Regions from separate parts of the Streptomyces sp. NPDC091209 genome, predicted to be linked through region 1. Evidence: riboswitches for the same ligand, from Rfam matches in the RefSeq annotation. Region 1 holds a riboswitch; the other holds the start of a gene.
What was found. Region 1 has a riboswitch for cyclic di-AMP ahead of ACIQRL_RS37060 (M23 family metallopeptidase). Riboswitches for the same ligand answer to the same signal wherever they lie in the genome.
Positions count from the first base shown of each region.

Region 2: another riboswitch for cyclic di-AMP. It lies ahead of ACIQRL_RS10080 (M23 family metallopeptidase); the one in region 1 lies ahead of ACIQRL_RS37060 (M23 family metallopeptidase).

Region 1 covers NZ_JBIVVR010000019.1:23,424-28,354, forward strand. Annotated here, with positions in the region: gene ACIQRL_RS37050 (HPr family phosphocarrier protein) at 65-346, shown strand; gene ACIQRL_RS37055 (GntR family transcriptional regulator) at 572-1,264, opposite strand; gene ACIQRL_RS37060 (M23 family metallopeptidase) at 1,461-2,225, opposite strand; cyclic di-AMP (ydaO/yuaA leader) riboswitch at 2,238-2,398, opposite strand; gene ACIQRL_RS37065 (M16 family metallopeptidase) at 2,615-4,003, opposite strand; gene ACIQRL_RS37070 (M16 family metallopeptidase) at 4,000-4,931, opposite strand, start outside.
Region 2 covers NZ_JBIVVR010000002.1:679,949-684,879, reverse strand. Annotated here, with positions in the region: gene ACIQRL_RS10090 (PrsW family intramembrane metalloprotease) at 1-209, shown strand, start outside; gene ACIQRL_RS10085 (aldo/keto reductase) at 247-1,191, opposite strand; gene ACIQRL_RS10080 (M23 family metallopeptidase) at 1,360-2,373, opposite strand; cyclic di-AMP (ydaO/yuaA leader) riboswitch at 2,385-2,543, opposite strand; gene ACIQRL_RS10075 (PP2C family protein-serine/threonine phosphatase) at 2,847-4,037, opposite strand; tRNA gene ACIQRL_RS10070 (tRNA-Met) at 4,246-4,319, opposite strand; gene ACIQRL_RS10065 (dihydrofolate reductase family protein) at 4,491-4,931, opposite strand, start outside.

The sequences.
Region 1 (4,931 bases):
GGGCATGCCTCACGATATGGAACACTGGTCTAGACAACCTGGAACACCCGAAGGGCAGCATCACATGGCTGAGCGCCGCGTCAACGTCGGCTGGACCGAGGGCCTCCACGCCCGCCCCGCCTCCATCTTCGTCCGGGCCACCACGGCCTCCGGCATCCCCGTGACGATCGCCAAGTCCGACGGCAACCCCGTCAACGCGGCCTCCATGCTCGCGGTCCTCGGCCTGGGCGCCCAGGGCGGCGAGGAGATCGTCCTCGCGTCGGACTCCGAGGGCGCGGACGCGGCTCTCGACCGTCTGGCGAAGCTGGTCGCCGAGGGGCTCGACGAGCTCCCCGAGACCGTCTGAGCCCACCAGACGCTCAGGACACACGCGGCCGAGCCGCGCCTCCCCTTCCCCGGGCGGCGAGGCTCGGCCGTTTTCCGCGCTCAGCTCAGGAATTCTCCCGGTGACACGTGCGGCCCTCGCGCCGCGGTCACGGAAATAGCGCGCTCCGAAATTCCGGGCACGCGAATAAAAGGGCACCAGAAATGAGCCCCTGCCGAATATCCCTCTTTGTATACGGCGCCTGTGTTAATGACGCGGGCCCGTCATGTTTACGGGATGTTGCGAACTTCTCACACGGTCCGGCCGGTCGCCGCCGGGAAAACGGAGCCGGTGCACGGCCGTCGCGCGCTCGGTGTGCAGCGCCGTGATCGCGCGGGCCCGCTCGCTGTCGCCGCGGGCGACCGCGTCGACGATGCCGCCGTGTTCCGCCCAGGACTCCGCGGGGTTGGCCGGCGCCTCCACCGAGTACATCCAGGCGATCTTGTGTCGCAGCTGGGCGAGCGTGGAGGTCAGCGCGGGACTGCCGGACGCCTGTGCGAGCGTCTCGTGGAACCAGCCGCCCAGCGAGCGCAGATCCTCGCTGTGGCCCCTCCTGGAACGCTCCTGGCCCAGCCTGACCAGGCCTCGCAGCACCTTGAGATGGGCCTCCGTACGCCGTTGGGCGGCCCGCGCGGCGCCCAGCGGTTCCAGCAGCATGCGCATCTCCAGGAGGTCCGCGGCCTCCTGCTCGGTGGGTTCCGCGACGCACGCGCCCGCGTGCCGGCGGGTGACCACGAAGCCCTCGGCCTCCAGGGTGCGCAGGGCCTCGCGCACGGGGACGCGCGAGACGCCGTAGCGCCGCGCGAGCAGTTCCTCGGTGAGCCGGCCGCCGCGCTCGTAGACACCCGCGACGATGTCGTCACGGATCGCCGTGCATACCGAGTGCGCCGGAATACGCATGACCGACCTCCGCTTTAATCCCCGCGAAACGCCATCGATTGACGCTTGTTCAGTGACTCTATTGCAGGAAGCCTGAATTTCCGATGGCGGGCCTGAATCCATGGATATTTTTTGGACAGACGGCCTCCGGAAACGATGATGCCCCGGCTCGGTGAGCCGGGGCATCGAAAGCGGTGAAGAAGCCGCGAAGCGGTCGTCAGACGTTGACTCCGTGCGAGCGCAGGTACGCGACCGGGTCGATGTCCGAGCCGTACTCCGCTGTCGTACGGGCCTCGAAGTGGAGGTGGGGTCCGGTGGTGTTGCCGGTGTCACCGGAGAGGCCGATCTGCTGCCCAGGAGTGACCGTCTGCCCCACCGACACCCCGATGGACGACAGGTGGCCGTACATGGTGTACGTGCCGTCAAGCATCTTGATCACTACTTGATTGCCGTAGGCACCGCCCCAGCCGGTCGTGACGACGGTGCCGGAGCCGACGGAGTGGACCGAGGTGCCGTACGCGGCATGGAAGTCGACGCCGGTGTGGCTTCCCGAGGACCAGAGGCTGCTGCTGGCCTGGTAGCCGGTGGAGACGTACGAACCGGTGATCGGGATGACGAACATGTTCAGGCGCTTGCGCTCGGCCTCACGGGCGGCGCGCTCCTTGGCCTCGCGGGACTTCGCGGCCTGCTCGGCGGCGTGCTTGCGCGCGGTCTGCTCGGCCTGCTTCCGCGCGGCAGCCTCCTCGGCGGCGCGCTGCTGCGCGAAGGCCTGGGCGTCGATCTGGTCGGCGACCGAGTCGCCGAGCGTGACGGCCTGGGTCAGCCCGGTCTGCTCGACGGAGGCTTCCGCGGCGAACGCGGGCGCGGCCAGGGTTCCGATCACACCGGTGGTGGTGAGCGCCGCCACCCCGACGGCGGTCGTGGTGGTGCTGTGCACCCGGCTCGGACGACGATGCTTGCCGGTGCCACAGGAGAACGCCATGTAGGGGCTGATCCTTTCCTTCCCTCTCGCCTACCGGGTTAGCTGACGGGTTCGGAGCAGGAAGGTCTCCTACGGACCCCCTCCGGGGAGGGCGTCCGATTCACCCCAGGGACTACGTGTGGGTCCCCGGCTCCCCTGACTCGCGCCATAGGGGGACTCGGCGATGACTGTCCGGTTGCCGCGGGCGCGGCGCACTGCGTGACGAACAGTCGGACCGACGCTAAACGGGGCATCATTCGAACAACAAACGGATCACGATTTTTGTAACGCATCCCACAGGGCAGAAGGGCAACGCCCGTACGAACACGGACATCTTGGGAGCGGTGTCCGGGAAAAAAGAAGGCCCTGACGACTCTTCAGTCACCAGGGCCTCCTCGGTCGCAGGGGCTCTACTCGGCGGCCACCACGCTGACTTCACCGATTCCGAGGGCCCTGACGGGCTCCTCGATCTGCGCCGCGTCGCCCACCAGAACGGTCACCAGACGGTCCATCGGGAACGCGCTCACGGCGGCCGCGGTGGCCTCCACGGTGCCGGTGGCGGCCAGTTGCTGATAGAGCGTCGCCTGATAGTCGTCCGGCAGGTACTGCTCGACCTGGTCCGCGAGCGTGCTCGCGACGGCCGCCGCCGTCTCGAACTTGAGGGGCGCGACACCCACCAGGTTCTGCACGGCCACATCGCGCTCCGTGTCGGTCAGCCCCTCGGCCGCCAGGGTGCGCAGCACCTTCCACAGGTCGTCGAGCGCAGGACCCGTGTTCGGGGTGTCCACCGAGCCGCTGATGGCGAGCATCGCGATGCCCGTGCCGTCCGGCGCGGAGCGCAGGACCTGGCCGAACGCCCGTACGCCGTAGGTGTAGCCCTTCTCCTCGCGCAGGACGCGGTCCAGGCGCGAGGTGAGGGTGCCGCCGAGGCAGTAGGTGCCGAGCACCTGGGCGGGCCACACGCGGTCGTGCCGGTCGGCGCCGACCCGGCCGATGAGCAGCTGGGTCTGGACGGCCCCGGGGCGGTCGACGATGATCACGCGGCCGGTGTCGTCGGCGCTCACCGGCGGCACGGGACGCGGCTCGGCGGACGAACCGGTCCAGGAGCCGAGCGTGTCGCCGAGCAGCTCGTCGAGGTCGACACCGGTCAGGTCGCCGACGACGACCGCGGTGGCCGTGGCGGGACGTACGTGCCTCTCGTAGAAGGCGCGTACGGCCGCCGAGTCGATGCTCTGGACGGTCTCCTCGGTGCCCTGGCGCGGGCGCGACATGCGCACGCTCGCCGGGAACAGTTCCTTGGAGAGCTCCTTGGCGGCACGACGGGCCGGGTTGGCCGTCTCGTGCGGGATCTCGTCGAGCCGGTTGCGCACCAGCCGCTCGACCTCGCTGTCCGCGAACGCGGGGGCCCGCAGGGCGTCGGAGAGCAGGCCCAGGGCCTTGGCCAGGCGCGAGACGGGCACTTCGAGGGACAGCCGTACGCCGGGGTGGTCGGCGTGCGCGTCGAGCGTGGCTCCGCAGCGCTCCAGTTCGGCGGCGAAGTCCTCGGCCGAGTGCTTGTCGGTGCCCTCGGAGAAGGCGCGCGCCATGATCGTGGCGATGCCGTCCAGACCCGCGGGCTCGGCCTCCAGCGGCGCGGCGAGGATGACCTCGACGGCGACGACCTGCTGGCCGGGGCGATGGCAGCGCAGCACGGTCAGGCCGTTGTCCAGGGTGCCGCGCTCGGGGGCGGGGAACGCCCACGGCTTGGGCCGGCCGCCCTGCGGCTGCGGGTGGAAGTCCATGGTGGCGAGATCGGTCACTTCGCCGCCTCCTCGTCGGTCTCGTCGGCGGAGTCAGCCGCGTCGGCGGCTTCGGCGGTGGTCGGCTCGTAGACGAGCACCGCGCGGTTGTCGGGGCGCAGGCGGGCCTTGGCGGCCTCCTGGACCTCCTCCGCCGTGACGTCGAGGACGCGCTGCACGGCGGTCAGGGCGAGCTGCGGGTCACCGAACAGGACGGCGTACCGGCACAGTTCGTCGGCGCGGCCCGCGACGGTACCGAGCCGGTCGAGCCATTCGCGCTCCAACTGGGCCTGCGCGCGCTCCATCTCCCCGGCCGTGGGGCCCTCCTCGGCGAACCGGGCGAGTTCCTCGTCGACGGCGGCCTCGATGACCGGGACCTCGACGTCGCCGGACGTCTTCACGTCCAGCCAGCCCAGGGAGGGCGCTCCGGCGAGCCGCAGTAGGCCGAAGCCGGCCGCCACGGCGGTGCGGTCACGGCGTACGAGCCGGTTGTAGAGCCGGGAGGACTCGCCGCCGCCGAGGACGGTGAGCGCCAGGTCGGCCGCGTCGCACGCGCGCGTACCGTCCTCCGGGAGCCGGTAGGCGGCCATCAGGGCACGCGCCGGGACGTCCTCCTCGACGACCTCGCGCAGCTGCTCTCCGATGACGTCCGGCAGCGAGCCGTCCCGCGGGGCGGGCTTGCCGTCGTGCCCGGGGATGGAGCCGAAGTACTTCTCCACCCAGACGAGCGTCTGCTCCGGGTCGATGTCCCCGACGACCGACAGGACCGCGTTGTTGGGCGCGTAGTTGGTGCGGAAGAACGCGCGGGCGTCCTCCAGGGTGGCCGCGTCCAGGTCCGCCATCGACCCGATCGGGGTGTGGTGGTAGGGGTGGCCCTCGGGGTACGAGAGCGCGGTGAGCTTCTCGAACGCCGTGCCGTACGGGACGTTGTCGTAACGCTGCCGGCGCT
Region 2 (4,931 bases), on a different contig from region 1:
GCGAGTTGCTCGGCGAGCTGTGGCGCCGCCGGGAGACCGCCCACCCGGCCCTCGCCTACGCGGCCCACGCGACGACACCACTGCCCGTGACACCGCCCTGGCCGGACCACGGGTACGGGTACGTCGCTCCCCCCGCGCAGCCGTACGGGCCACCGGCCCAGGCGTCGGCACCGGTGCCGTACCCCGCGTACAACCCGTACAGCTCGTAACGCGGAACGGCCCCGCACCCCCGGAAAACGCCGGCGCTTACGCCGACGCGGTCGACAACCGCGTCAGTTCCTCGTCCGTCAGCGCCAGATCCGCGACTCCCAGCAGCGCCGGAAGCTGCTCCACCGTGCGGGCGGAGGCGATCGGCGCGGCGACCGTCGACTGTGCGGCCAGCCAGGCGAGGGCGACCGTCGGGACCGCGACGCCGTGGGCTCCGGCGATCTCGTCGAGGGCCGCGAGGACCTTCGGTCCGCGTTCCGAGTCGAGGTGCTTGGCCGCACCCGCCGCCCGGGGCGAGTCGACCGTCGTGCCGGGGCGGTACTTGCCGGTGAGGAAACCGGAGGCGAGCCCGTAGTACGGGACCGCGGCCAGACCGGCCCGGGAGGCGACGTCCCGCAGAGGGCCCTCGTAGGTGTCGCGCGAGACCAGGTTGTACTGCGGCTGGAGCGCGACATAGCGCGCGAGACCCTCGCGGTCGGAGAACTCCAGGGACTCCTGGAGCCGCTCCGGCGAGATGTTGGAGGCCGCGATGTGCCGCACCTTGCCGGCCGTCACCAGCTCGTCGAGGGCCCCGATGATCTCGTCGACCGGCACCTCCGGCTTGTCGAAGTGCGTGTAGTAGAGGTCGATGTGGTCGGTGCCCAGGCGGCGCAGCGACGCGTCGGCCGCGGCCTTGATGTTGGCACCGGACAGCCCAGGGTACGCGGGGTGCTGGCTGACCTTGGTGGCGACGACGATGTCCGCGCGGTTGCCTCGGCTCTTCAGCCACTTGCCGATGATGGTCTCGGACTCGCCGCCCTCGTTGCCCTCGATCCACGCCGAGTAGGAGTCGGCCGTGTCGAGGAAGTTGCCGCCGGCGGCCGCGTAGGCGTCGAGCACGGCGAAGGACCGGGTCTCGTCGGCCGTCCAGCCGAAGACGTTGCCGCCGAGGGAGAGCGGGAAGACCTCGAGGTCGGACGAACCGAGCTTGCGAAGAGAAGTCATGTACGGGATCAACGCCCCTGCCGGATGCACGTATTCCGCACTCGTCCCGGCCCGGTCCGCACTCGTCCCGGCCCGGCAGGTGCCCGCAGCGCCCGCACCTGCCTGACCGACGGCCCTGACGTCGGGGGGGTGGACGTCAGGACCGCCGGAGATCAGGGAGGACACGGATCAGGGGTTGAGACCCCTGCTCTGGAGCCACGCCATCGGGTCGATGGGGGTGGCGGCGCCGCCGGGGTGCACTTCGAGGTGCAGGTGCGGCCCGGTGACATTGCCCGTCGCGCCCACGCGCCCGATGACATCGCCCGTGGCGACCTTCTGGCCCACGCTGACGCTGATCGAGGACTGGTGGCAGAACCAGAGTTCCGTACCGTCGTCGAGGGTGAGGATCGTGCGGTAGCCGTACGAGCCGGCCCAGCCGGCCTCGGTGACGGTGCCGCTGTGGATCGCCTTGATGAGCGTGCCGGTGGGCGCCGCGAAGTCGAGTCCCGTGTGGTAGCCGGAGGACCACAGGGCGCCGGCCTCGCCGAAGCGCGAGGTCAGGGTGTACGAGGAGGTCGGCAGCGTGTAGCTCTTGGCGAGCTCGGCGAGGCGCTCGGTCTCGGCCTTCGCCTTGGCCGCCTCCGCCGCCTTCTTCTTCGCCGCGTCGGCCTTGGCCTCGGCGTCGTCCGCCTTCTTCTTCACGACGGCGGACAGGGCGGCCTGCTGCGTGGTGCTGTCGGCGTGCGCCTGCTGCGACTGGGCCTGCTGCATGATCCGGGCGCGCAGCGCCTCGCCGGCGTCCGTCGCGCCCTGGGCCGTGTCGGCGCTGGTCAGGCCTACGCTGGTGAGCGGAGTCGTGGAGCCCTTGGGGGTGCTGGATCCGCCGTGCGAGATCAGGGCTTCGGCGGAGTGGGTGACCGAGGCCAGGTCGGGCAGCGAGATCGAGACGGGCGGCTTGCCCGGCGCGGCGCTGGCGATACCACCGCCACCGACGGCGGCTATGACACCGACGCCGAGAACCGTGGAACTGCGGGCGAGTCCTCCGCCGCGCTGCTTGCCCGTGCGGTGCCGGCCGCGGATCGGAAGAACGGAATCCTCGGTGGGATTCCACTCCTCCCAGGGTCCCTCGTCCTTGCCATGGCCGAAGGCCTGCGCGTCATTCGGCGCGAACGAGGTCGGCTGAGCGGGCCGGTTGGACGCCACGTGGGCGCACTCCTTTCCTTCCTTGCCGCCTACCGGGTTAGCTGACGGGTTCGGAGCAGGAAGGTCTCCTACGCGCGTACGGCCACCGTGCTTCCACGGCGGAAATACGCTCGATTCACCCCAAGTTGTTGGTTCCCCGGTTCCCTTGCGGGATTCGGCGCGTACGCACGGAGCCACCTCTTGTGACGGCTGTAACGACCGCGCTGCGTTATCGAACGTTAATAGACCCAGGCACCGAATTCCAAGATGTTCCGACTGATCATTAACGGCTTTTGGCCAGGACTTTGGGGTCATGAGCGATGAAAGACGGGCGAGTTGGTCCAACCTCGTCGACACGGATTCACTTGACGGTGCATCAGTCGCTATGCGGAGGGACACGGTCCGATCACCGCTCGTGACGATGTCCGAAAAGGCCGCGGGCGTTGTACGCGAAGGGTTTCCCGACCTCTCGGAAATCGCCTCACGGGCACGCGTCAAAAATGCCGGACGGCGAGCAGTGCCATGTCGTCCGTCAATGCGCCGCCCGCATGCCGGCGGACCGCCTCGGAGAGGGCGGCCAGCAGTGCGTCGGGGCCGGGAAAGACCCGTCCGGCGAGCCACGCGGCCGGATCGTAGAACGTTCCGCGCGGATCGCGGGCCTCGGACAGACCGTCCGTGTACAGGAGCAGCGTGGACCCGCGCGGAAAGCGTCCCTGGACCGCCGGGTCGGGCCAGGCGCCCAGTTCGCCCATGCCGAGGGGCAGCGCGAAGGACTCGGCGGCGAGGGTGACGAGCGTGCCGTCGGGATGCAGGAGCAGGGGCGGCGGATGTCCTCGGTTGACGACGCGGACGACGTCCTTGTCGTGCGGAATCTCCGCGAGGACGGCGGTGGTGAACCCCTCGAACGCGTCGATGCTGTCGCGCCGGGTGCCCGCGCGCGTCAGCGCCCGCTCCAGACGCCCCGCGACCGCCTCCAGGGTCGCCTCCTGCTCGGCCGCCTCCCGGAACGCGCCGACCACCACGGCGACGGCCGCCACGGCGGTCATCCCCTTCCCCCGTACGTCGCCGACGACCAGCCGCACGCCGTACGGGGAGTCCTGCACCGCGTACAGGTCCCCGCCGATGAACGCGTCCTCCTGTGCCGCCTCGTAGCGGGCCGCGACATCGAGGCCGTCGATGCGCGCCTCGGGCTCGGGCAGCACGGCGCGCTGCGCGAACTCGGCGATCTCCCGGACGGAGGCGAGCCGTTCGTCGCCGCGCCGGACCAGGATGTTGATGAGGACGGCGAGGACGGCGGCCGTCGTCACCGTGACCGTTTCGGTGACCGCGTCGACCTGCAGGACGATGCCGAGCACGCAGTGGACCACGAGGACCGCGCCGACGGCGAGGACGCCGGTGAGGACGGTGCCGCGCTGCGAGTAGAGCGGCGCGGCGACCAGGGGCGCGGCCGTGAAGAAGGGAGCCGCGGTGTAGTCACCCGGGGTGAAGTAGTCGTAGAAGATCCCGGTGACGATCAGCAGCGCGGGCAGGGCCCGGACGAAGGCGCGCGCGAAGGAGATCCTGCGGGGCGCCGCTGCCGCCGGACCGGACGGCGTGGCACTCCCGGGTCCGCGGACACCGGGCGACGGTCCGGCTGCCGGGTCAGGGACTTCTCCGGTCCGCTGCTCACCTCCTGGCTGCCCCACCCGTCCAGAAGACCCGGAGCGCGCGCGGCGGGCGACCGGTGTGGCCCGACCGGGGGACGGCGCCGATGGTCCCGGAGGAAACCGGGCCGACTGTCCGGCCTGGAGAACCGGCCCGCAGAACCGGCCGGTGGAGCCGTCGCGAGAACCAGTCGGGACAAACACCAAGGGCCGGAACTCGTGAATCCGAGTTCCGGCCCTTGGCCTTGAGTAGCGGGGACAGGATTTGAACCTGCGACCTCTGGGTTATGAGCCCAGCGAGCTACCGAGCTGCTCCACCCCGCGTCGTTAAGACCAGTGTACGCCATCCGCGGGACCCCCAGCACACCCGTTTAAACGCACCCCTTCAGCCGCGGCGGCGGCCTTCGGCCACGCCCCTTCAGCGGCGCCGACGGGCCCCCGGCCGTCACCTGCCGAGTACGGCATCCGGGCCCGCCGGGGATTACGGGACAGCCCTTAGCCCGGCAGATGCCGGTTGGGGGCCTTGGCCCGGTCGGCGTACTCGGGGAGGACGACGACCTCGGCGCCCGCGGCGGCGAGCAGCCCGTTCCCGTCGGCGTCCGTGACGAAGGTGTCGGGCTCGCGCCAGGCGGTGACCACCCGTCGCACCCCGGCGTCGAGGATGAGCCGGGCGCACGGCGTGGGCCGGGAGGCGCGGTGCGCGCACGGTTCGAGGCTGCTGTAGACGGTGGCGGCGGCCAGCCGCGGATCGGCCGGATCGATCTTGGCGAGGGCGGCCTCCTCGGCGTGCACGACGGGGTCGTCGCCCTCGCGGGAGTGGCCCCGGGCCAGCTCGGTCCCGTCGGCAGCGACCACCACGGCGCCCACGCTGAACGCGGTCTTCGAGGGCGGGCACAGCGCCGCCAGCTCGCAGGCGAGCTCCAGCCAGCGCCGGTC